One region of the Sodalis sp. RH22 genome, then DNA from elsewhere that is predicted to be linked to it. Evidence: predicted binding sites of a transcription regulator. Region 1 holds the regulator's gene; each other region holds the start of a gene.
The links. Region 1 encodes CRP, which controls carbon source genes, mostly activating them, when cyclic AMP is high. Its sites were predicted from a motif close to ATGTGANNNNNNTCACAT; they were not measured.
Positions count from the first base shown of each region.

Region 2: ACL2XN_RS22565 (PTS sugar transporter subunit IIC) is a predicted target of CRP. The motif match lies at 2,081-2,098, and genes of this name have one in related genera.
Region 3: rbsD (D-ribose pyranase) is a predicted target of CRP. The motif match lies at 4,153-4,170, and genes of this name have one in related genera.
Region 4: ACL2XN_RS18335 (PTS mannitol transporter subunit IICBA) is a predicted target of CRP. The motif match lies at 2,199-2,216, and genes of this name have one in related genera.

Region 1 is NZ_CP178731.1:4,436,299-4,442,190, reverse strand. It holds gene ACL2XN_RS20040 (ABC transporter ATP-binding protein) at 1-777, shown strand, start outside; gene ACL2XN_RS20035 (LysE family translocator) at 783-1,385, opposite strand; gene ACL2XN_RS20030 (YheU family protein) at 1,507-1,749, shown strand; gene ACL2XN_RS20025 (phosphoribulokinase) at 1,854-2,723, shown strand; gene ACL2XN_RS20020 (OsmC family protein) at 2,933-3,355, opposite strand; gene ACL2XN_RS20015 (hypothetical protein) at 3,315-3,503, shown strand; gene crp (cAMP-activated global transcriptional regulator CRP) at 3,671-4,303, shown strand; gene ACL2XN_RS20005 (YccS/YhfK family putative transporter) at 4,357-5,892, shown strand, end outside.
Region 2 is NZ_CP178731.1:4,960,317-4,966,208, forward strand. It holds gene lysA (diaminopimelate decarboxylase) at 1-648, shown strand, start outside; gene ACL2XN_RS22555 (formate/nitrite transporter family protein) at 696-1,514, opposite strand; gene ACL2XN_RS22560 (PTS lactose/cellobiose transporter subunit IIA) at 1,693-2,016, opposite strand; gene ACL2XN_RS22565 (PTS sugar transporter subunit IIC) at 2,212-3,564, shown strand; gene ACL2XN_RS22570 (glycoside hydrolase family 1 protein) at 3,573-5,009, shown strand; gene ACL2XN_RS22575 (PTS sugar transporter subunit IIB) at 5,021-5,338, shown strand; gene ACL2XN_RS22580 (GntR family transcriptional regulator) at 5,437-5,892, shown strand, end outside.
Region 3 is NZ_CP178731.1:3,725,586-3,731,477, forward strand. It holds gene rbsK (ribokinase) at 1-176, opposite strand, end outside; gene rbsB (ribose ABC transporter substrate-binding protein RbsB) at 254-1,141, opposite strand; gene rbsC (ribose ABC transporter permease) at 1,165-2,133, opposite strand; gene rbsA (ribose ABC transporter ATP-binding protein RbsA) at 2,133-3,644, opposite strand; gene rbsD (D-ribose pyranase) at 3,652-4,071, opposite strand; gene ACL2XN_RS16925 (hypothetical protein) at 4,269-5,892, opposite strand, start outside.
Region 4 is NZ_CP178731.1:4,037,413-4,043,304, reverse strand. It holds gene ACL2XN_RS18335 (PTS mannitol transporter subunit IICBA) at 20-1,942, opposite strand; gene ACL2XN_RS18330 (DUF3053 domain-containing protein) at 2,467-3,183, opposite strand; gene ACL2XN_RS18325 (RHS repeat-associated core domain-containing protein) at 3,751-5,892, opposite strand, start outside.

The DNA.
Region 1 (5,892 bases):
CAGCTGGAGTTCCTGCGCGCCGACGAATCGCCGCTGGCGCATATGATCCGGCTGGCGCCGCAGGAGTATGAGCAGGCGCTGCGCGACTATCTGGGCGGGTTTGGTTTCCGTGGCGATAAGGTGACCGAACCGACCGCGCGTTTTTCCGGCGGCGAAAAGGCCCGGCTGGTGCTGGCGCTGATTGTCTGGCAGCGTCCCAACCTGCTGCTGCTCGATGAGCCGACCAACCATCTGGATCTGGATATGCGCCAGGCGCTGACCGAAGCGCTGATAGATTTCGACGGCGCGCTGGTGGTGGTGTCCCATGACCGGCATTTACTGCGTTCCACCACCGATGAATTTTATCTGGTGCATGACGGTCGCGTCGCGTCGTTTGACGGCGATGTGGAGGATTACCAGCAGTGGCTGGTGGATCAGCAACGCCAGGCGGCGGCGCAGGACGGCAATGATACCGAGACCCCGGCGCCGCAGGTCAATAATGCCCAGGCCAGGAAAGACCAGAAGCGGCGCGAGGCGGATTTCCGTAATCAGACCCAGCCGTTGCGCAAGGCCATTACCCGCTATGAACAGCAAATGGAAAAACGTGGCGCGGAGCTGGCGGCCATCGAGGCCGGACTGGCCGACGCGGCGCTGTATGATATCAGCCGTAAAGCGGACCTGGCCCTGGCCCTGCAGCAGCAGGCCAAGGTTAAATCGCAGCTGGAAGAGGCGGAAATGGCGTGGCTGGACGCCCAGGAACAGTTGGAGACCCTGACCCGGGAGTTCGAGTCGCAATAAGCGCGTCAGCGCCAGATCAGCAATACGCAGGCCGCCGTCAGCAGGCCCATGGCGACGTTAAAAGCGATCCAGGCGCGTTTGCTGCGCAGCAGCCGGCCGATCAGGGTGCCGAAGCCGAGCCAGATAACGCCGGAGACGATATTGACGCTGACGATGCCGACGCTGATGGCGCCGACGGAGGTGATATAGGCGCTGCCGCTCAGGCTGAAGCTGGCTACCGCGCCCAGCGCCATCAGCCAGGCCTTGGGATTAAGAAACTGCAGCAGGCCGCCCTGGTAGAAGGGAATGGGCCGGGGGGGCGGCGCGTCGGTTTCCAGTTTTTCATAGGCGGCGGTGGCTATTTTCCAGGCCAGCCACAGCAGGTAAAGGCTGCCCGCCACCTTCAGCATAAAATGCAGGGACGGATAAAGCGTGATCAGGCCGCCGATGCCGAAGGCCACCAGCAGCAGGATACATTGCATGCCGAGCATGATGCCGATCATCAGCGGCATTGAGCGCCAGAAGCCAAAATTGGCGCCCGAGGCGGTAAGCAGCATATTATTAGGACCAGGGGTAATGGCGGCCACCCAGAGAAACCCCAGCATTGACAGAAAAAGACTCAGTTCCACGTTTTGGCGGCTCCCCGTAAAATAACGCGTATGAAGCTACCAGTGCGCACGGGGATGCACAAGGCATAACAGGTGAAATTTACTCAACACCTTGATTTATTGACTATCGGGACACAATATCGTGATTATTCCCTGGGAACAAATCGATCCTGACACGCTCTATAACCTGATCGAGTCCTTTGTACTGCGTGAGGGCACCGATTATGGCGAGCAGGAGAAATCACTGGCGCAAAAGGTCGAGGATGTAAAACGCCAGTTGATAAGCGGCGAGGCGGTGGTGGTCTGGTCGGAACTGCATGAAAATATCAATATCATGCCGCGCGGCCGGTTTAATGACCAGGCCGGTAATACGCCGGGCGAATAGCGAAGCCCCTGGCCCCTAAGCGCTAAATATGCTAACACTCACTTCTGGGCCTTGATGCCGGGCGCACTTCTTCACGCCGCAATTCAACCAAGCGTAGGGTTACCATGTCGACAAAACACCCCATTATTGCCGTTACCGGTTCCAGCGGTGCGGGCACCACCACCACCAGCCTGGCGTTTCGTAAAATATTCCAGCAGTTGAATATCCACGCCGCCGAACTGGAGGGTGACAGCTTTCATCACTTTACCCGGCCGGAAATGGATATGGCGATCCGCAAGGCGCGGGATTTAGGGCGCCATATCAGCTACTTTGGTCCGGACGCCAATAACTTTGGCCTGCTGGAGCATACGTTTCATCAGTATGGCGATACCGGCCGCGGTCAGTCGCGTAAATATCTGCATACGTATGACGAGGCGGTGCCGTATAACCAGATCCCCGGTACCTTTACGCCCTGGCAGGCGTTGCCGGAACCGACGGACGTGTTATTTTACGAGGGGCTGCACGGCGGCGTGGTAACCGATAGCCATGACGTGGCGAAGCACGTGGATTTGCTGGTGGGCGTGGTGCCCATCGTCAACCTGGAGTGGATCCAGAAACTGGTGCGCGATACCGGCGAGCGGGGGCATTCGCGCGAGGCGGTGATGGATTCGGTGGTGAGGTCGATGGAGGATTATATTAACTACATCACGCCGCAGTTTTCCCGCACCCATATCAATTTCCAGCGGGTGCCGACCGTCGACACGTCGAACCCTTTCGCCGCCAAGGCGATTCCCTCACTTGACGAAAGTTTTGTCGTTATTCATTTCCGTAGCCTGGCGCATATCGACCTGCCTTACCTGCTGGCGATGCTGCAAGGCTCCTTTATTTCCAATATTAATACGCTGGTGGTGCCCGGGGGCAAGATGGGGCTGGCGATGGAGCTGATAATGGGGCCGCTGGTACAGCAGTTGCTGGAAGGAAAGGAAATTAAGTAAACTCGAGGCCTCGGGCGGGAACACCACGCCCGATTCGGCCCCATCGGCATGCTTTCCCTTGAACACGCCAGGATTCGCTGCGGTGTTGGCGGGCCTAGCATACCGTGCCATGGGGCGCTCGGTCGGGCAGAGAAACCATGCCCGATTCGACCCCATTGGCGCGCTCTCCCTTGAACACGCCGGGTTTGAGTGCGGTGTTGGCGGGCCGGTTAGGCGGCGGGGGCGTGGCGTTCGTCGCGCACTTCAAAGCTGTGGGTCATATTGACCGACGCGCCGAGCATCAGTGAGACCGAGCAGTATTTTTCCGCCGATAGCGTCACCGCCCGCTCCACCGCCTTGTCGGTCAGCCCGGCGCCGGTGACGATAAAATGCAGGTTGATATGGGTAAACAGGCGCGGCGCCTCGTCGCGGCGCTCGGAGGTGAGTTTGACCTCGCAGTCCCGGACGTCCTGCCGCGCTTTGTGTAAAATCGATACCACATCAATGGCGCTGCAGCCGCCGACCGACATCAATACCATTTCCATTGGGCTGGGCGCTTTTTCGCCCGCGTTCCCATCCATCAAAACCTGGTGGCCCGAGGCGGATTCGCCCATGAAAGACAACCCTTCTACCCATTTGACCCGTGCCTGCATTATGATACTCCTGATGAAAAGCTTTCCAGCAGACTACATTTTTGTTGGAAAACTGGCAATGTTACTGAACATACTTCATGCTGAAGCAAGACAACAGAAGACACTGCTTCAAACCTATGCTAAAAACAAGGCTGGATCGGCCTCATGATAATGAAAGGGCAAGAGATCGATCGGAACATCACATTACCAGACCCTAATAAGTTCCCTTACGTCGCTCCGTTTAAACGCGGAGTCAGAGTGAATAATACAAGCGCCGTAACAGGGAATACGATGTCCCGAACCTGGGATAGCGATGACAAAAGAGGATAACAGCGAATGGTTCTCGGCAAACCGCAAACAGACCCGACTCTCGAATGGTTCCTGTCTCATTGCCATATTCATAAGTATCCATCGAAGAGTACACTTATACATCAGGGTGAAAAGGCTGAAACGCTTTACTACATCGTTAAGGGCGCCGTGGCGGTGCTGATTAAGGATGAAGAAGGCAAAGAGATGATTCTCTCCTATCTTAACCAGGGAGATTTCATCGGTGAGCTCGGCCTATTCGAGGAAGGTCAGGAACGCAGTGCCTGGGTACGGGCGAAAACCGCCTGTGAAGTCGCCGAGATTTCGTATAAAAAATTCCGGCAGCTGATTCAGGTGAATCCGGATATCCTGATGCGCCTGTCGGCGCAAATGGCCAGTCGTTTACAGGTAACGTCGGAAAAAGTCGGCAACCTGGCATTCCTGGACGTTACCGGACGCATAGCGCAAACCCTGTTGAACCTGGCGAAACAACCCGACGCCATGACCCACCCCGACGGCATGCAGATAAAAATCACTCGTCAGGAAATCGGCCAGATTGTCGGCTGTTCCCGCGAGACGGTAGGACGTATTCTTAAAATGCTCGAAGATCAAAATCTTATATCCGCGCACGGTAAAACCATTGTTGTTTACGGCACGCGCTGATAGCCCCGTTATACAGGCGTGGTGCTTCGTACCACGCTTTTTTTGCTGACAGTATGTGGCGCCGGTTAATCTACCACCCTGAAGTAAACTATGCCCTGCGGCAAACCATCGTGCTATGCCTGCCGGTGGCCGCCGGCCTGTTATTCGGCAGCTTGCAAAACGGCCTGCTGTTTTCGTTGGTCCCTGCCTGCTGCAATATCGCCGGCCTCGATACCCTGCATAAACGGTTTTTCAAGCGCCTGGCCGTCGGCGGTGCGCTGTTCGCGCTGAGCAGCGTGCTGATCCAGGTGCTGTTGGCCGTGCCGGTGCCATTGCCCTTGGTGATGCTCGGCCTGGCGCTGCTGTTCGGCGTTACCGGTGAAATCAGCCCGCTGCACGGCCGTTTATTGCCCGCCGCGCTTATCGCCGCCATCTTTACCCTGGGCCTGGCCGGCAATGTGCCGCCCGTCGTGCCGCCGCTGCTGTATATTGCCGGCACCGCCTGGTACGGACTGTTCAACGCCCTGTGGTTCCGGTTGTGGAAGGAGCAGCCGATGCGGGAATCTCTTAGCCTGCTGTATCGGGAGCTGGCGGATTATATCGAGGCGAAATATACCCTGCTGACACAGCATACCGATCCGGAAACCGCCCTGCCGCCGCTGTTTGCCCGCCAGCAGGCGGTGATTGATCTGATTGCCCAGGTATACCAGCAGCTTTATATGCTGTCGGCCAATGATCAGCTGCAGTACAAACGCCTGCTGCGTTCTTTCCAGGTGGCGCTGGATTTGCAGGAGCATATCGCCGTCAGCCTGCACCAGCCGGACGAAGTACAAAAACTGGTGGCGCAAAGCCACGCCGAGGCGGTTATCCGCTATAACGCCCGGCTGATTGCCGCGCGGTTGCGGGTACTGGCGGATGATATTCTCTATCACCGGCAGCCGGGGCGTTTTAACATGGCCACCGCGCTGTCGGCCCTGGAAAAAATTGCCGACCGGCATCCGGATAATCCGGTCGGACAGTTTTGTTATTACCATTTCAGCCGTATCGCCCGGCTGCTGCGTACCCAGCGCCCGCTTTACCGCCGCGACCTGATGGCCGACAACCAGCAGCGGCTGTCGTTTTGGCATGCGCTGGTCAGCTACTGTTCCTTTAAATCCATGGCGCTGCGCAGCGCGGCAAGGCTTGGGATTATGCTGGCCATCGGCAGCAGCCTGGGGCTGGTATTGGATCTCCCCAAACCCTACTGGATTTTAATGACGGTGATGTTTGTCAGCCAGAACGGCTATAACGCCACCCGGGTGCGGATCCAGCATCGGGCCCTGGGCACGTTGGCGGGGTTGGTGATTGCCGCCGGCACGCTGCAATTCAGGCTGAGCGACGGCACGGTATTGCTGTGCATGTTGTTCCTGACGCTGGCGTCTTACCTGGTGTTGCGCAAAAATTACGGCCTGGCGATGATCGGCATGACGGTGACCGCGGTGTATACGTTGCAGCTACTGTCGCTGAACGGCGCGCATTTCCTGGTGCCCAGGCTGGTGGATACGCTGATCGGCTGTATGCTGGCGTTCGGCGGCATGCTGTGGTTATGGCCGCAGTGGCAAAGCGGTATG
Region 2 (5,892 bases), 520 kb from region 1:
GCGGCGATGGTGCGGGAAGTTATCGCCTCCGGCCAGGATGTCCACGCCATTTCCGCCGGCGGCGGGCTGTCGGTGCCGTACCGGTTTGGCGAGGAGGCGATCAACACCGGGCATTACTTCGGCCTGTGGGATGCCGCGCGCCGTGAAATCAGCGGCCATCTGGGCCATCCGGTGACGCTGGAAATCGAGCCGGGGCGTTTCCTGGTGGCGGAATCCGGCGCGCTGGTGGCGCAGGTGCAGGCGGTCAAGGAGATGGGCAGTCGCCATTTCGTGCTGGTGGACGCCGGTTTCAACGATCTGATGCGCCCGGCGATGTACGGCAGCTATCACCATATTTCGCTGATCCCGGCCGACGGCGGCGAGCCGGACGGCCGGGCGGAAATAGCGACGGTGGTGGGCGGCCCGCTGTGCGAATCGGGGGATGTGTTTACCCAGTTGGCCGGCGGCGGCATCGAGCCGCGGCCATTGCCCGCCGCCCGGGTGGGCGATTACCTGGTGTTCCATGATACCGGCGCCTACGGCGCCTCAATGTCATCCAATTACAATACCCGCCCGCTGCTGCCCGAAGTCTTGTTCACGCAGGGCTGCCCGCGCCTGATCCGCCGCCGCCAGACGCTGGATGAGCTGCTGGCGCTGGAACGCTTGTAACCCAAAACGGCGGGGTCTTCGCCGGCGGCGCGGCGGTACCCGGGAACTCAGGCTTTGCTGCGCCCGGCCGCCGGCAACGGCGCCGCGGCCGCGGTGTCGGACGCCATGGGGCGATAGGCAATATAATAGACCAGCGCGACAAAGATGGCGCCGCCGGCGGCGTTGCCCAGGAACACGCCGGGGAAGTTGCCCCAGTACTGCGCCCAGGTCGCCTGCCCGGCAAAAATCGCCGCCGGAATCACGAACATATTGGCCACCACGTGCTGGAAGCCGAGATCGACAAACGCCATGATCGGGAACCAGATACCCAGGATCTTACTGGCCACATCCTTGCCGCTGTATGCCAGCCATACCGCCAGGCTCACCAGCCAGTTGCAGCCGATGCCGGAAATAAAGGCGTGCAGGAAATCGGCGGAAATCTTTGCCTGGGCGGTGGCCGCGGTTTTGGCCAGGAACGCGCCTTCGGTCAGGCCGAGCACGTGGCCGAAAAACCACGCAATCAAAATGCTGCCGGCAAAGTTGGCGACGGTAATCCAGAACCAGTTGCGTATCAGCGACATAAAAGAGATTTGCCGCGCCAGCCAGGCAATAGGCAGCGTCATCATATTGCCGGTCAGGAGTTCTCCTCCGGCGATAAGCGTCAGCACCAGCCCCACCGGGAACACCGCCGCCCCTAAAAAGACGCCGAACGACCCCCAGTCGGCGGGCAGGCTGGCGGTCACATGGATATCCAGCATAAAACCTATCGCGATATACGCACCGGCCAGACAGCCGAGCACCAGTAAATAGGGGAGCGGCGCGCGGCTTTTGGTGGCGCCCGTTTGCACAGCGATTGCTGCGACTTCTTTAGGAGAATGAAACGACATGGTAGTTTATATGTTAAAAGAAAGTGGTGATTCGCATCATATCCTCCCCCCGCGGCGAAGCCAACGGTTGGCCGCTAAAAGAGTGTTAAAAATTAAAACACCGTTCTGCACCGACATGGCCGCGGGCTTCAGGCCGCGCCGGCCATTCGCCGCCGGCGCGGCTTAAGGCCCGTGCGGATCAGCGCGCGGCCAGGTCCGCCAGCTCGCGGCGCAGCAGGATAAATTCCTGCGCCAGATCCTGGCACAGCATGGCGGTCATCAAATGATCCTGCGCGTGGACCATGATTAAATTGACCGGCACCTTGCCCGTTCCCTCATCCAGCCCGATAAGCCGCGTCTGGATGGCGTGGGCGCGGCGCGAGGCCTGGCGCGCCGCGTCCATCCTCTCCCGCGCCTCGTCCCAGTTGCGTTCCCGCGCCGACTGGATGGCGCTCATGCTCTCGGAACGGGCTTCGCCGGCGTTAATCAGCAATTCCATCACGGTTTGTTCAAAATCTTCCATTCGCCACCTCTATTGGTATACCAAATTTGGTAATTTCATCATATTGGAATTCCAATGTTGGCTTGTGAGAGCATGATCACAGAAAATAAATTCAGTTACGCTAGTTTTTGGTATGCCAAACCCACAATAAAACCTGCCGGCTACCGGCAAACGTGCATATCAATAGGCTTAACTCACTGATGATGAGGTGGTGTCATGTCATTTAAGGATCGTATGATCGATTCTCTGGGATCGTTTGCCACTAAATTTAATAGCTTTCGCTATATTATGGCGATCAAGGCGGCGTTTATTACCTTAATGCCGGTCATCATTGTCGGCGCGTTTTCGGTGTTGATCTCCAATATGGTGCTCGATCCGGTTAACGGCCTCGCCAGTTTTAGTTTCTTCGCGCCGCTGGCGACGCTCAAGCCTATTATGAGCAGTATTAACTACGCCACCCTGAATTTTTTAACCATCGGCGCGGTATTCCTAATCGGTATCGAGCTGGGCCGGCTTAATGGGTCCCGCACCTTATTTCCCGGGCTGCTGGCGGTAATTTGTTTTATCGCCGTCACGCCGACCACGCTGCAGTTAATGGTCGGCGACCAGATGATGGTGGTCAAGGACGTGCTTGCGCGGCAGTTCTCGGATACCAAGAGCCTGTTCCTCGGCATGTTTATGGCGATTTTATCGGTGGAGGTTTATTCGCGCCTGGAAAAGGTGGATAAATTCCGCATCAAGATGCCGGATACCGTGCCGCCCAATGTGTCCGCGTCTTTTACCGCCCTGATCCCGGCCATTATTACCGTGCTGCTGCTGGCGACCTTTGGGTTCGTCTTCCAGCGCGTGACCGGCATGTATCTGTACGATGCGGTATATAAGGTGGTACAGCAGCCGCTGGAATCGGTGGTGCAAAGCCTGCCGGGCATCCTGGTGCTGATGTTCGTCGCCCAGATGTTCTGGGTCATCGGCATTCACGGCAACCAAATGATTAAGCCGATTCGCGAACCTTTATTGCTCGGCGCCATTACCGTCAATATGACCGCGTTTGAACAGGGCAAGGATATTCCCAATATCATTACCATGCCGTTTTGGGATGTGTATATGAGCATCGGCGGTTCCGGCCTGACCATCGGATTATTAATGGCGGTATTGTTTACATCCAAGCGCAAGGAGATGAAAGAAATCGCTAAATTATCCCTTGGTCCCTCGGTGTTTAATATTAATGAACCGGTGATCTTCGGCATGCCGATCATGCTTAATCCGATCCTGGCCATTCCTTTTATTATTACGCCGCTGGTCACCGGCACCATCGGCTATTTCGCCACCAGCCTGGGTTTTGCCGACAAGGCGGTGGTGATGGTGCCCTGGACCACGCCGCCGCTGATTAACGCCTGGCTGTCCACCGCCGGATCGATGGGCGCGGTGATTACGCAGTTGTGCTGCATCGTGGTGTCGTTCCTGATCTATCTGCCTTTTGTCCAGGTGGCGTCGCGCCGCGCGGACCAGGCGCAGCTGGCGGCGGAAATGAGCGAAGCATCCCGCGCGCAAACCCTTAAGTCATCGTGAGGACGGACATGAGCAAGGTTAGCATCGCCATCCCGGCGGATTTTATCCTGGGCGCCGCGGCGTCCGCCTGGCAAACCGAGGGCTGGAGCGGCAAGAAGCCGGGCCAGGATTCTTATCTCGACCTGTGGTACCAGCAGGACCGCCACGTCTGGCATAACGGCTATGGCCCGGCGGTGGCCACCGATTTTATCCATCGCTACGCCGAAGACGTGGCGCTGATGAAGCAGGCCGGGCTGACGCATTACCGCACCTCGATCAACTGGTCGCGTTTCCTGGTGGATCACGAGCAGGTGATTGTCGATGAAGACTATGCGGCCTATATCGATAATTTTCTTGATGAGATGATCAGGCAGGGTATTGAGCCGATGATCTGCCTGGAGCATTACGAGCTGCCTGCCTGCCTGCTGGAACGCCATGGCGGCTGGCAGTCGAAGCGGGTGGTGGAACTGTTTGTCCGTTACGCGGAAAAAGTGTTCGCGCGTTATGCCGGCAAGGTGAAGCGCTGGTTTTCCTTTAACGAGCCGATCGTGGTGCAGACCCGGGTTTACCTGGATGCCCTGCGTTATCCCTATGAACAGAATACCCATAAATGGATGCAGTGGAACCATCATAAAATCATCGCCACCGCCCGGCTGGTACAGTTGTTTGAAGAACAAGGCTACCGGCGCGGCGGCGGATCGCTCGGGGTTATCCTTAATCCGGAGGTGACCTATGCCCGTTCCAGCGCTCCCCATGACCAGCGGGCGGCGCATCTCTACGATCTGTTTTATAACCGGGTATTCCTCGATCCGCTGCTGCTGGGCGTCTATCCACCGGAGTTAATGGAACTGCTGCGCCGCCATGGGGTCGAGTGGCAGTACGACGCGCAGGAACTGGATATTATCCGCCGTTATCCGGTGCATGAGGTGGGGATTAATCTTTATTATCCCCATCGGGTCAAGGCCCCCAGCCGCCAGTGGAATGACAATACCCCGTTCCATCCGGCATATTATTATGAGCCGTTCGAGCTGCCGGGACGGCGGATGAATCCCTCGCGCGGCTGGGAAATCCATCCCCGGATTGTCTATGACATGGCGCAGCGGATGAACCGCGATTATCCGGATATGCCCTGGTTTATCGCCGAAAACGGCATGGGCGTTGAACATGAGGAACGCTTTAAAGACCCCGCCGGCGTGATCCAGGATGATTACCGCATCGACTTTATCGCCGAACATCTGTACTGGGCGTTAAAAGCCCGGGAGGAGGGCGCGCGCTGCCTGGGTTATATGCTCTGGGCGTTTACCGATAATGTTTCGCCGATGAACGCGTTTAAAAACCGCTATGGTCTGATTGAAATCGACCTGCAGCAACAGTTGCGCCGGCAGCCGAAAAAATCCGCCGCCTGGTTCGCCCGCTTAAGCGCTACCCGCACCCTGGCGTTAACGCTCGATGACGAAGATAAATAAGAGGAATACCTATGAAACGTATCGTCCTGGCCTGTTCCGCGGGCATGTCCACCTCGCTGGTGGTGACCAAAATGGAAAAGGAAGCGGCCAGCCGCTCCCTGGAATACAAGATTTACGCCATCCCCGAACAAAACCTGCGCGATGAGCTGCAAACGTTCGGCAACGATATCCTGGTCGTGTTGCTGGGGCCGCAGGTGCGCTTTAAACTGGCGGAAAACAAAAAGCTGACCGATGAATACCAGATCCCCATCGCGGTAATCGATTCGGTGGCCTATGGCACTTTAAACGGCGCGAAAGTACTCGATCAGGCCCTGGGTTTGTTACACTAGCCCGCGCGCCGGCAAACGGCAGGAAGCAAGCCTGCCGTCCTGTCGCGGGCATATCGTGTTTGAGGCTACGCGTTAACGGGCGAGGGGAAGAAGGTGTGATGTTGCAGGAAAAAAAACAGTATCAGGAAATTGGCCGGGATCTGCGGCAGAAGATCCAGTCAGGTCATTACCCGATCGGTACGCGTTTGCCCCCGGAGCGTAATATTGCGGAAACCTACGGCGTCAGCCGCACCATTATCCGCGAGGCCCTGCTGATGCTGGAGCTGGAGGGGGTGGTGGATATCCGCCAGGGATCCGGCGTATATGTGATACGCATTCCGGGCGCGGATACCGAGGGAACCCATTACCTTGAAAGCGAGGTGGGGCCGTTTGAACTGCTGCAGGCCCGCCAGCTTCTGGAGAGCAATATCGCCGCGTTCGCCGCCAAAATGGCCACCAAAATGGACATTGAAAACCTGCGCCGGACGCTGGAGCAGGAGCAGCGCGATATCATTACCAACGAGCGCAGCGAGAATAACGATAAGCTGTTTCACGAGCTGATTGCCGGCGCCACG
Region 3 (5,892 bases), 710 kb from region 1:
AAGGCGATATCGGCGCCGCTGCGGCCGGCGGCCACCGCCTGATTAGCGCCTTTGCCGCCGAACGCCACCTGATAGCTGCCGCCAATTACCGTTTCACCGGGACGGGGAAATTGTTGTAGATTAAGTATATGATCCGCGTTAATGCTGCCGAGAACCACCAGCTTTTTTATTGCCATAGCCTGTATCCTGGTTAGAAGCGTTATCGCCGGCGCGCGGCGATAACACAAGGCGCTGCTGTCGAGGTTTTACGGGCTTATTTGGTGACCAGCTTCAGGGCAACCGGGATCACCGCATCCACTTTTTCGCCTTTCAGAACCTTGTCTGCAGTTTCCACGCCGATTATACCGATCTGGTCGGGCTGCTGCGCCACGGTGGCGGCAAGTTTACCGCTTTGCACCGCTTTGATGCCGTCGGCGGTGCCGTCAAAACCCACCACCAGCACATCGGTTTTATTCACGGTTTGCAGGGCGCGCATGGCGCCCAGGGCCATTTCGTCGTTCTGCGCGAATACCGCCTGCACCGCCGGATGCGCGGTCAGCAGGTTCTGCATCACGTTAAGCCCTTTGGTGCGATCGAAATCGGCGGGCTGGCTGGCCAGCATAGTAAATTTATACTGATCGGCCGATTGTTTAAACCCTTCGCCGCGCTCACGCGCAACAGACGTGCCGGCGATACCTTCCAGCTGGATAACCTTGGCGTTCTGGCCCAGTTTTTCACCGATAAAATCACCGGCCATTTTGCCGCCGACCCGGTTGTCGGAGGCGATATGGCTGACGACGGCCCCTTTGCTGGCCTTACGATCGAGGGTGATCACCGGGATCTTGGCCTGGTTGGCAATAATGACCGCGTTGCCCACCGCGTCGGAATCGCTTGGGTTGATAAGCAAAAGCTTAACGCCGCGCACCGTCAGATCCTGCACATTGGCCAGTTCCTTGGCCGGGTTGTTTTGCGAATCGAGCACCACCAGCTGATAACCCAATTTATCCGCTTCCTGCTGGGCGCCGTCTTTCATGGAAACGAAGAACGGATTATTCAGCGTGGACACCACCAGCGCGATGCTGTCTTTCGCCAGGGCATTGGCGCTGAGAGTGGCGCTTAACGCCACGGCGGACATCAAAAAAGCTAATTTTTTCATTTTCATCTTTATCATTCCTGCGGGAGAGGTTATTTACTGCTTTTGTTATCTACCAGCACCGCCAACAAAATCACCACGGCTTTAACAATCATCTGGTAGTAGGAGGAAACGCTCAATAAATTCAGTCCGTTATTAAGGAAGCCCAGGATCAGCGCGCCGACCAGCGTCCCCATGATGCGCCCTTTCCCGCCGGACAGGCTGGTACCGCCCAGCACCACCGCGGCGATGGCGTCCAGCTCATAGCCGGTACCCGCCGTGGGCTGCGCCGAGGACAGGCGCGCCACTTCGATAACGCCCGCCAACGCCGCGAGCAACCCGCACAGCGCGTAGACGATGACCTTGACCCGATCGACGCTGATGCCGGACAGCCGGGTGGCGGCTTCATTACCGCCCAGCGCATAGATATAACGGCCCAGGCGGGTGTGATGCAGCATGTACCAGGCGGCAAGAAACACCACGGCCATGATCCATACCGGCGTGGGCACGCCAAGGGGACGACCGATGCCAAACCAGCCAAACGCGTCGGCCGTATCGCTGAAACCAGTGTTTACCGGACTGCCGTTGGTATACACCATGGTGATACCGCGCAGCAGCAGCATCATGACCAGGGTGGCGATAAAGGCCTGTACCCTGCCCTTCGCCACAATCAGGCCGGTGATGGCGCCGATGGCCGCGCCCAGCGCCAGGGAGGCGCCCACCGCCACCAGGACATTCATTTCCAGCCCCACCACCGAGGCGGCTACCGCGCCGGTCAGCGCCAGCAGCGACCCGACGGACAAGTCAATGCCTGCGGTGAGGATCACCAGCGTCATACCCACCGCCATGATGGCGTTGACCGAGGTCTGCTGGAGAATATTGAACAGATTGTTGAGGCTGAAAAAATTGGCGCTCATTGAAGAAACCACGGCGATCAGCACCAGCAGCGCAATCAACGATTTTTGCTCCAGCAGCCAGGCTTTGCTGATGCCGCGTTTAACGGGGATAGTCCGGGAATTCATTACTGATTCTCCTGCTGGGTACGATAAAGCTTGCCGACGGCCGCGGCCATCAGCACTTCCTGGGTGGCCTGTTCGATGGGGAATATGCCGCTTAAGCGGCCTTCATGCATCACCATGACGCGATCGCTCATGCCAAGGACCTCCGGCATCTCGGAGGACACCAGGATGATGGAGAGCCCTTCCTGTTTAAACTGGTTGATCAACTGGTAAATCTCTTTCTTGGCGCCCACGTCGACGCCCCGGGTCGGCTCATCCAGGATCAGCACCTTAGGGCGTGTCATCAGGCCGCGCGCAATGGCGACTTTTTGCTGGTTGCCACCGGACAGCAGGCCGATAGGCTGCTCCATCGACGGCGTTTTGATATTAAATAAACGGATAAAATCCCCGACAGCCACCCGCTCGTCGGCGTGTTTCAGCCAACCGGCCTGATGGCTAAAGTAGCGCAGGGCGGTTAAAGTCATGTTTTCCTTTACCGACATGCCCAGCACCAGTCCGTCGCGCTTGCGATCCTCGGAAATATAGACAATGCCGTTGGCAAGCCCGTCCTGGGGCGACCTGGCGACCACGGCACGTCCGTCGAGCGTCACGCTGCCGCCGGTGCGCCTGGCGGCGCCATAGAGGGTTTTCATCAGTTCGGTACGGCCGGCGCCCATCAGCCCGGCGCAGCCCAGGATTTCCCCCTGGCGTAGGGAGAAACTGACGTCATGCACCCCGGGGCCCGACAGGTGGCTGACCAGCAGGCGCTCCTCGCCCGGACGCTGTGTGACGCGCGGATACTGTTCCTCCAGGCGGCGGCCCACCATCATTTCAATCAGCCTGTCTTCCTGCAGCTCGTTTACCGGCCGTTCGGCAATAAACTGCCCGTCGCGCATCACCGTGACATCGTCGCAGATCTCGAAAATTTCCTTTAGCCGATGGGAGATATAGACAATGCCGCACCCCTGCTGCTTCAGTTCGTTTATCACACTGAACAGCGATGCCGTTTCCGTATCGGTTAACGCATCGGTGGGCTCGTCCATGATGATCACCTGCGACTTAAAGCTGATTACCTTGGCGATTTCCACCATCTGCTGATCGCCAATCGATAATTCCCCCACCAACCGGTGGCTGCTATAGCCCAGGTTCAGGCGGCCCAGGAGTCGGTCCGCTTCGCGATACATCCGCTTCCAGTCGATGCCGCCGATACGGTTAAGGAATTCGCGCCCCAGGAAGATATTTTCGGCGATCGTCAGTTCAGGGATCAGGTTAAGTTCCTGATGGATGATACCGATACCGGCCTCCTGCGACGCCTTGGGGCCGCTGAAGGCAACTTCCTTTCCCATAAATATGAGCGTACCGGCATCCTTGCTGTAAATCCCGGTCAACACCTTCATCATGGTGGATTTACCGGCGCCGTTCTCCCCCACCAGCGCCATCACGCGGCCGGGATACACGGTCAGCGCCGCGCCGGAAAGCGCTTTGACGCCCGGAAACGACTTGTCTATCCCGCTCAGTTGCAGTAAGGGTTGCATAAATGCCTCAGAAGGTGACGCCGGAGCAGAGGATAACGTTGGCGAAGGGCGAGCACTCCCCGCTGCGAATAACGGCCCGGCTGTGGGCGGTCTGCGCTTTGAATGCCTGATGGCTGATATAGTCGATGACGATGGTATTGCCCTGCGCTTGCTCCAGCTGGGACAGCCCGGCCAGCAACGCCTGGTGCAGCGCGGGATTATGGGCGGCCATTTCGCTGGCGATTATCGCCCTTTCCACCTGCATCTCACTGGCCACGACGTCGAACACCTGTAAAAAGCCCGGCACGCCCTGGGTCAACGCCAGATCGATCCTGGCGGCTGTCGCGGGTATGGGCAACCCGGCATCGGCAATGACGATTTCATCGGTATGCCCCAAGCGGGAAATCAACGCGGAAACCTCGGCGTTGAGCAGTAATCCTTTTTTCATTGGCAGATCCTCCCAGCGAAACGTTTCGCTGGGCTGAAAATAATCACAAACGGGCCAAGCCACAAGCGGGAAACATCAAAAATGTGATCGCCATCGAAACGTTTCGCTGGACCAGGCGGCACGGCGGCGGCTGGCGTGACCACCGGCGCGTTGTTCATTATCGCCGGATAAAGAGCGGCCGCATCCTTGCCATGGCCTCAGGGCGCCATCTTTTGTTTGATCTCATAAATCACATCGTCCCATCTTTCTTCGCCACGCATGTTTAGACTGTGTTTATAGTCGTTGCCGCTGCGAAAAAAATCTTTTTTAATATCAATGATATCAATGGGGAAAAACATTTCACTTTCTGCATCCCACAACATATTCGCCCCATGGAGATCAGCGTGTATCATATTGACATTATTTAGTTTTTCCAGCATATCGACAAAGCGTTCAACTGCATCGTGCGGCAGGGAGCCCTCGGGAAGTGAATCTAACGTTATGCCGGGAATTTTGTACATTCTGTTATAAAAATTACCATCATTATCAGCAAATACCTTTGCCGATTCCGGGCCATAATATAAACGAAAGCTTTCAGCCTCCTTTTCCGCCAACATTTCAATATCTATATCGGCGTCGCCATCCGGATGTGGGCGCATCATCTTGATATACCAATTGGGATCCTGGCCATCCTGGAAAACGATACCGTAATCACCTTCACCAATCTGCGTACCGAGCAGGAGTTCAAGGTTAACGGATTCGTCATCGGGATCAAACACAGGCACTTTCCGCCCTTGCGCCGGCGCCACATTGACGGCGCTTTCATCAATTTTAAACCGTTTTGCCCAGGGAGGAATTTCACTAAACTGTTCAATATGCAAGGCAAACGAATATTCGTTAAACAGTCCCTCCTGGGGGAAATGGTATTGAGACAGCAGTGTTTTGGCCTGTTCAAGGTCGAACCCATCCAGGTCCTTGAGAATATCCACAGCATGCTTACGCGGCCTGAGTCCCCCCCGGCCGCTCATGCCAATCTTAAGGAGATCGTTAATCCTTTCCCTAAAATTTTCGACATGAAATTTATTTTTCTTGAAGCGAAGGTTGATTTTTCGATGATTATTCATCAGAAAAAACTTGTATGCGGTTTGCGGATATCTTTTCACTTTAAAATATTTATTTTTAATTTTCAGATATGAATTATTATTTATATCCCAGCGCAGGCCAAGCTTATCAGGCGTGGACAAATCGAACGCGTTGACGCTCTCCCCGACAATATCCTTGGCAATGGCGCGTCGCAGCGTTTTGGCGACATGGATTGACGTCGGCGCTTCAAACAACCAGCGGCGACCGTCAAACTCGACGGGATGGCCGCGCCGGCCAGGCATAGCCCGATTAAAAATTTCATATTTAAGGCCTCTTTTGGGCACTACCGCCGCGCGCACAGGCACTAATTCTCCCTTCAGCTCAACCACCCTCATTATGACATTATCACCCATAGCCATTGTGTCTTTTGACCTGACTTCAATAATTTTACCGGCACCATAGTGTTTGGGATTAAGGTTATCAACCTGAATATATTCATAGGCGCCGTCAAACCTCACCTTGAACGACTTAATTCTTTTCTCTTGTCTAAACGTGAAGGCAGGTTTGTTATTGTGTGTGCCAAGATGCCAAGAATGGCTGATTTTTTCATGATATACCGGAATCCGGGATTCCGTTCCGTCATGGTTCCGCAATTTCACTTCGTGCGTTCTTTTCCCCGCGCTATACTTAAGTTCATAATTCTCGCCATATAATTTAATAAATTTCTTACCGTTTTGTACTGTATAATCAACTCCCTGC
Region 4 (5,892 bases), 400 kb from region 1:
TCCATCGCCCGCGCTGTGGTTAGGCCGTTTTGCCGCCTTTGAGCAGCTCAAGCACTTCATCTACGTCGGTGGTGTTGATCAGGCGTTGGATAACCGCATCGTCGTCCAGCGCGTTAGTCAGGCTGGTAATGACCTGGATGTGCTCGTTATTGCGCGCGGCGATACCAATCACCAGACGGGCAATATCGTCTTCCTCATCACCGAAACGCACGCCCGCCGGATACTGGCAGAATACCACGCCGGTGCGCAGCACCTTATCCTTGGCCTCGATGGTGCCATGGGGAACCGCAATGGACTCGCCCAGGTAGGTGGAAGTCAGCTTTTCACGATCCAGCATCGCTTCCACATACTCCGGCAGCACGTAACCGCCGTTGACCAGTTGTTCACCGGCAAAACGGATCGCCTGTTCCTTATTGTCGGCCTGCCGTCCGAGGAAGATATTGGCCGCGGTCAGGCGGAACAGGTTCTGCTCGCTGTCTTCGAAGCTGTCGTCCAGGGTGGTGATGACTTTATTCTGATTGGTTTCGGTCTTTTGCACCGCGACCAGACGCGCCACCAGATCGGTATACAGCCCGCTGTCCAGGAAGTTGGTCAGCGAGATATGCTGCGCCTGCGGGGCGTGGCGCATGGCCCGCTCGGTCAGGTCGCGGTGGGTGATCACCAGGTCAACATCCTCAGGCAGGCTGTTGATGGCCGTATTGGTGACGCTGATATTGGTCAGCCCGGCTTCCTTGACTTTTTTACGCAGTACCCCGGCGCCCATGGCGCTGGAGCCCATGCCGGCATCGCAGGCCACGATGATTTTACGTACCGAAGCCAGGTCGCCGGTGGCGCCGGCGGTAACCGGCGCGGCCATGCCTTTGGACTGCGCTTTCATGTCTTTTATACGGCGGGTGGCGTCTTCCAGATCGTCCCCTTCCTTGGCCTTCATGCTTTTCAGCAGGATCGAGGCGATAACGAAGGACACGGCAAACGCCGCAATGACCGCGGTGATATTGGCAAAATAGGCGCCTTTAGGCGTCATGGCCAGCACCGCCAGGATGGAACCCGGCGAAGCGGGGGAAACCAGGCCGCCGTGCAGCACGCTCAGGGTAAACACGCCGGTCATGCCGCCGAGGATTACCGCTATCAGCAGACGCGGGTTCATCAGCACGTAAGGGAAATAGATTTCGTGGATACCACCCAGGAAATGGATGATGGCCGCGCCGCCGGCGGACTGTTTGGCGTTGCCGCGACCGAAAATCATGTAGGCAATCAGCACGCCCATGCCCGGACCCGGGTTGGCTTCAATCAGGAAGAAGATCGATTTGCCGGTGGCGGTAGCCTGCTGGATGCCCAACGGCGAGAAGATGCCGTGGTTGATGGCGTTATTCAGGAACAGGATTTTTGCCGGTTCGACAAAGATCGAGGCCAGCGGCAATAAATCGTGGCGTACCATCAGGTTCACGCCCGCCGCCAGGATATGGGACAGGATTTCAACCAGCGGCCCGATGGCCAGGAAGGCGATAATCGCCAGGATCATGCCGATGATGCCGGCGGAGAAGTTGTTGACCAACATCTCGAAGCCGCTTTTGATCTTGCCGTCCACCATACGGTCAAAACGTTTAATCGCCCAGCCGCCCAACGGACCGGCCAGCATGGCGCCGAGGAACATCGGCATATCCGCCCCGGCAATCACGCCCATGGTGGTAATGGCGCCCACCACGCCGCCGCGTTCGCCGCCGGCCAGCCGTCCGCCGGTATAACCGATCAGCAACGGCAGCAGGTAGGTGATCATCGGGCCGACTAATTTAGCCAGCGTCGCGTTGGGTGTCCACCCGGTGGGGATGAACAGCGCGGTGATAATCCCCCAGGCAATAAAGGCGCCGATATTCGGCATCACCATATTGCTCAGGAAACGGCCAAAATTTTGTACTCTGACCTTGATATCCGAAGAAGACATAAAAAACACCCCTATTGATACGCGCCGGACAATAAGGGCGCGTGAAAATTGTTGCGACAGTGTTGCATTCTCTGTCGGTAGTTCTATAAGCAGCGGGACTCTACCACGCTGCGTGCCGAATGCGTACTCAGCGGCGTAACTGTGACGAATATCACCATGTCACCCCCTGTTTATCCCCTATATCGGTGATATTCATCACAAATTCCGTATGAAAAAAAACCACAATTATAACTTCAGGGAGTTAACGGCGGGTAAATTGTGATAGAGATCACTCTTGCTTGCTGGGTATTTGTTTGATAAATGTGATTTGTATCACAAATTATTTATCATCCCAGCCGGGCATCGGCGAAGAGAGGGCGATAGCGGCTGATTTAGACGCTAAAAGGCGGAATTGCGTAGCTAAAGCTGTAAGAAAATTACCGCTGTAATACCTGCGTTTTCTCGCACGCACGACAGCCATCATGACGCGGATATGTTACAAAAAGGTGACCCGGCGGGCCACCTTGGTGTAACGCGGCGCGTCATTAGCGCAGGGCCGTCCCTGCGGCGGTCTGCGCCTGCATCAGCTGCTGGTGCTGGCTTTGCAGGCCGGCCATCAGCTCATTATATTGCGTCGCCTGCAGCCGGGTGGGAAAGGCCACCGACGTGGGGCTGTAGGTCACCTGGCTGCCCTGCATATTCAGGAAATTGCCCACCTGGATCAGGGTTTCCGCAAGCTGCGCCGCGCTGGTCACCACCGGCGTCACCTGCTGTGCCGGCTGAATCACCAGCTTGGTATAGGCCTGTTCGTATACCGCCTTCAGGTCGTCGGGCTGCTTTAGCGCGGCGCGGGAGTCATCCGCCTGTTTTTTCAGGCGTTCTATCTGCGGCCCCAGCAGATTCAGTGCCCCTGCGGACTGCTGCAAATCCACCCGGTGGGTAAGATAATCCTGCGGCACGCGGATCTGGCTGACCTGATCCAGCACCGGCAGCAGGCTGGCATTGACCGCCTGGGTATATTGCTGGGTAAAGGTCAGCAGGATCTGGTAGTCGGCCACATAGGTGCCGAACTGTTTTTTCTGATCGTCGGTCAGCGTCGGCAGGCGCTCGCCGCCCGGCAGCACGGTGGTTTGTAAAAACGCCATAAACGCCTTGCGCTGCTCCGGCTCCTTGTCGCCGCAGGCGGTAATCTGCAGCGCCAGCATCAATAGCACTGGAATCATCAGCGCATAGCGCAACTGCGCCAGTCTGTCCCTTAACATCATGACCAACTACTCCTGTAAAATAGCTCACCCCTTTCCCTGGTTACCCAATTAACGCGTCCTGTTTGCAGAGTAAGGATAGTCCACTTTGCGAGGAATAAATATGCTCAAAGCCCTACCGATGGTCTCATTTTTTTACAAAACCCGCGGCGCATCGAACCCATCCACGGCATCAAGGGTAAGGGAGGCACATCCGCTATTGCCATAGCGGTCCGTCAACCGCAACGGCAAGGCCGGAGGAATAAAGCCGTTGCCGGTCAGACTGAAGCCCCAAACGTTATCACCAGCCGGCGAGGGGCCGGCAGACGCATCGTAAACATCGGTCTCGATAATAAAATCAATAAGATTACTTTATTGCATCAGGTCACTTACCTCTATCATGTGATCATTTTAACGAAATGAAATGGCACGACAGCAGCTCTTTTATGATACTTAAATCATTAACGCGGATTTTCTTAGGTTTTATCAAGATGAAAACATGCTAATAAAACACCACATTTATAGTCATGCCGCGCACACAATTATTACTGTATATAAACGATGACTTGATTCAGATATTCCGTCGCTTTATTTAAGACTGAATTTCTTGGTCAAGTGAAAGCGCATGGGATCTTTGATTACGAAGGTATTCGGGGCGTCCCACTCCCATACGCGGCAAAAAATACCGTCAATAGTTTTATAACGCAATCCTTTGTCCTCCAAGTTTTTTAACAAGGTACGTATTGTAACCATTTCAAAATCTTGCGAGGCATGAGAACGCACGGTGATAATATCCACTTTATACTCACTTGCAAGGCGGGACGCAAAAAGATCGTCATCCTTAGGGAATCGCTCTAACCGGTAATTGTGCTGAAAATCACGGCGAGTGACCTCTGCGGGCGTAAAGCTATTGTCGGCTGCTTGCCGCAATCCCAACCTTAGCCTTCTTCCCTCTTTTATACCATACCTCACTTGAGTCCCTTGCGGCGGCGTGAAAAAACCCGCCTCTTGGTGATATTTTCCATGGGACGAAATAATAAGGCGTTCTGAATTTTCAGACCCTTTAAATAAATACAGATCGTCGCCCAACTCTATCCTGTTGCCAAGCGCGATATCTTCAAGACCTCCTCCCCTGGCGGTGTTAGCGCGTCTGGCCGCCAATTTGCCGACGCCCGCCCCCGCCCCCGCGCCTAATCCCAGAGCCAGCGATGCCCATCCCAGCGCCGCCGAGGCCTGCGGATTCTTTTCCTCCAGCGCGATGGAGGCAATGCCTGTCGCCGCCGCCGCCGCTTCAAGGGTAATCAAGACGCCCGCGACCAATGATAGTGAGGCGCCGCCGGTGGGAATGCTCAAGGCAAAGCCTACGACAGCCAAAACGATACCCAGAATGCCCTGCCAGCTGATATGGCCGCTCGGATCGGCGTTATTGACCGGGTCGCCGGCGCAATAGACATAGGCATTGATACCGCCCGCGCCGAACGGACTTAACGAATCCGGCGTATTAAAACGCATCAGCACCGGGTTATAAGCGCGATAGCCGTTGCCCAGGTGATAAGCGCCGCTCACCGGATCGGGACGCTCGCCGGTAAAACCGGGCAACGACGGGCGGAAGGCAGGACTAAAGCCCCAGGGGGTATAACGGACCAGCTCCGAGGTCTGATTTTCGGCCCGTGACCACAGCAGGCTGTTCTGATCATTGGTGGCCGTCAGTCGCAAGTGGGTACCGTCATGCACCGCTGCAGTGGCGCCGCCCAGTTTGGCTAGCCGCACCGGCCGCAACGCGCCGGGTTGCTGCTCGTTGACCCTCTCATCACTGCGGTAATAAAGCGCATGCGCGCCGCGCCCGGTTACCGATTGTCCGACCAATCGATTGAGGGCGTCATAGCCATAACCGCCGCCCGGAGCGGGGCCGCCCGTCACCGAAATCAAACGGCCCAGCGGGTCATAAGCAAGCCGGCGTCCGGCCTCGTCCAGCGTCATCTGGCCGTTGGCGTCATACGTCAGCGCTATCACGGCGGGATAATCCGGATGGCTGTGCTGCACCCGGCTGAGCTGAGTGGGATCGCTGGGGTTATTAAATTGAAACAGCGCATTGTCCACGCCGCCGGGAAACGTGGTGCCGCATTGGGTAATGTTGTCGATGGCGTCATAGACAAAGGTCTGTAACGAGATAGACTTGCCGTAGGGGTCTACCGGCGGCGCGGCGCCGGCGCAGGTATAGCGTTCCAGCCGGTTGCGGCTGTCGTAAAACCAGGCTTCCTGGCGCAGTATTACATTATTGTGCCGTGTTTCGCTGCTGCGCCGCTGGTCGTTGGCATACCAGGTCTGGCTTATGGTCAGCGTTTCGTTATTGGCCGCTGTGACCGAGCGGGCAATCTCGCGGTCAAACTGATCGTAGCCCAGCCTGATGGTGCAGCCATGCAGACCGCGTGGGTCGGCGGTGTGCCGCGTTTCCAGTCTGCCCAGCGCATCGTAGGTCAGTGTTATAACCATATCCGCATCGCTGACCCGAACCAGTTGCCCCACCGCATTATACTGATATTGGGTCTGCGTGCCGGTGACATCGGTATACTGCGTCTGGCTGCCCATCAGGCTCCAGGCGTGGTTTACCCCACGCAACGGCTGGCCCGGCACGGTAAAGGTTTCTCCCTGCAACTGGCCGGAGCGGGTAAACGCGCGCGTGGTAACCACGCCATTATCGCCCGTGGCTCGCGTCATTCTGCCGCTCAG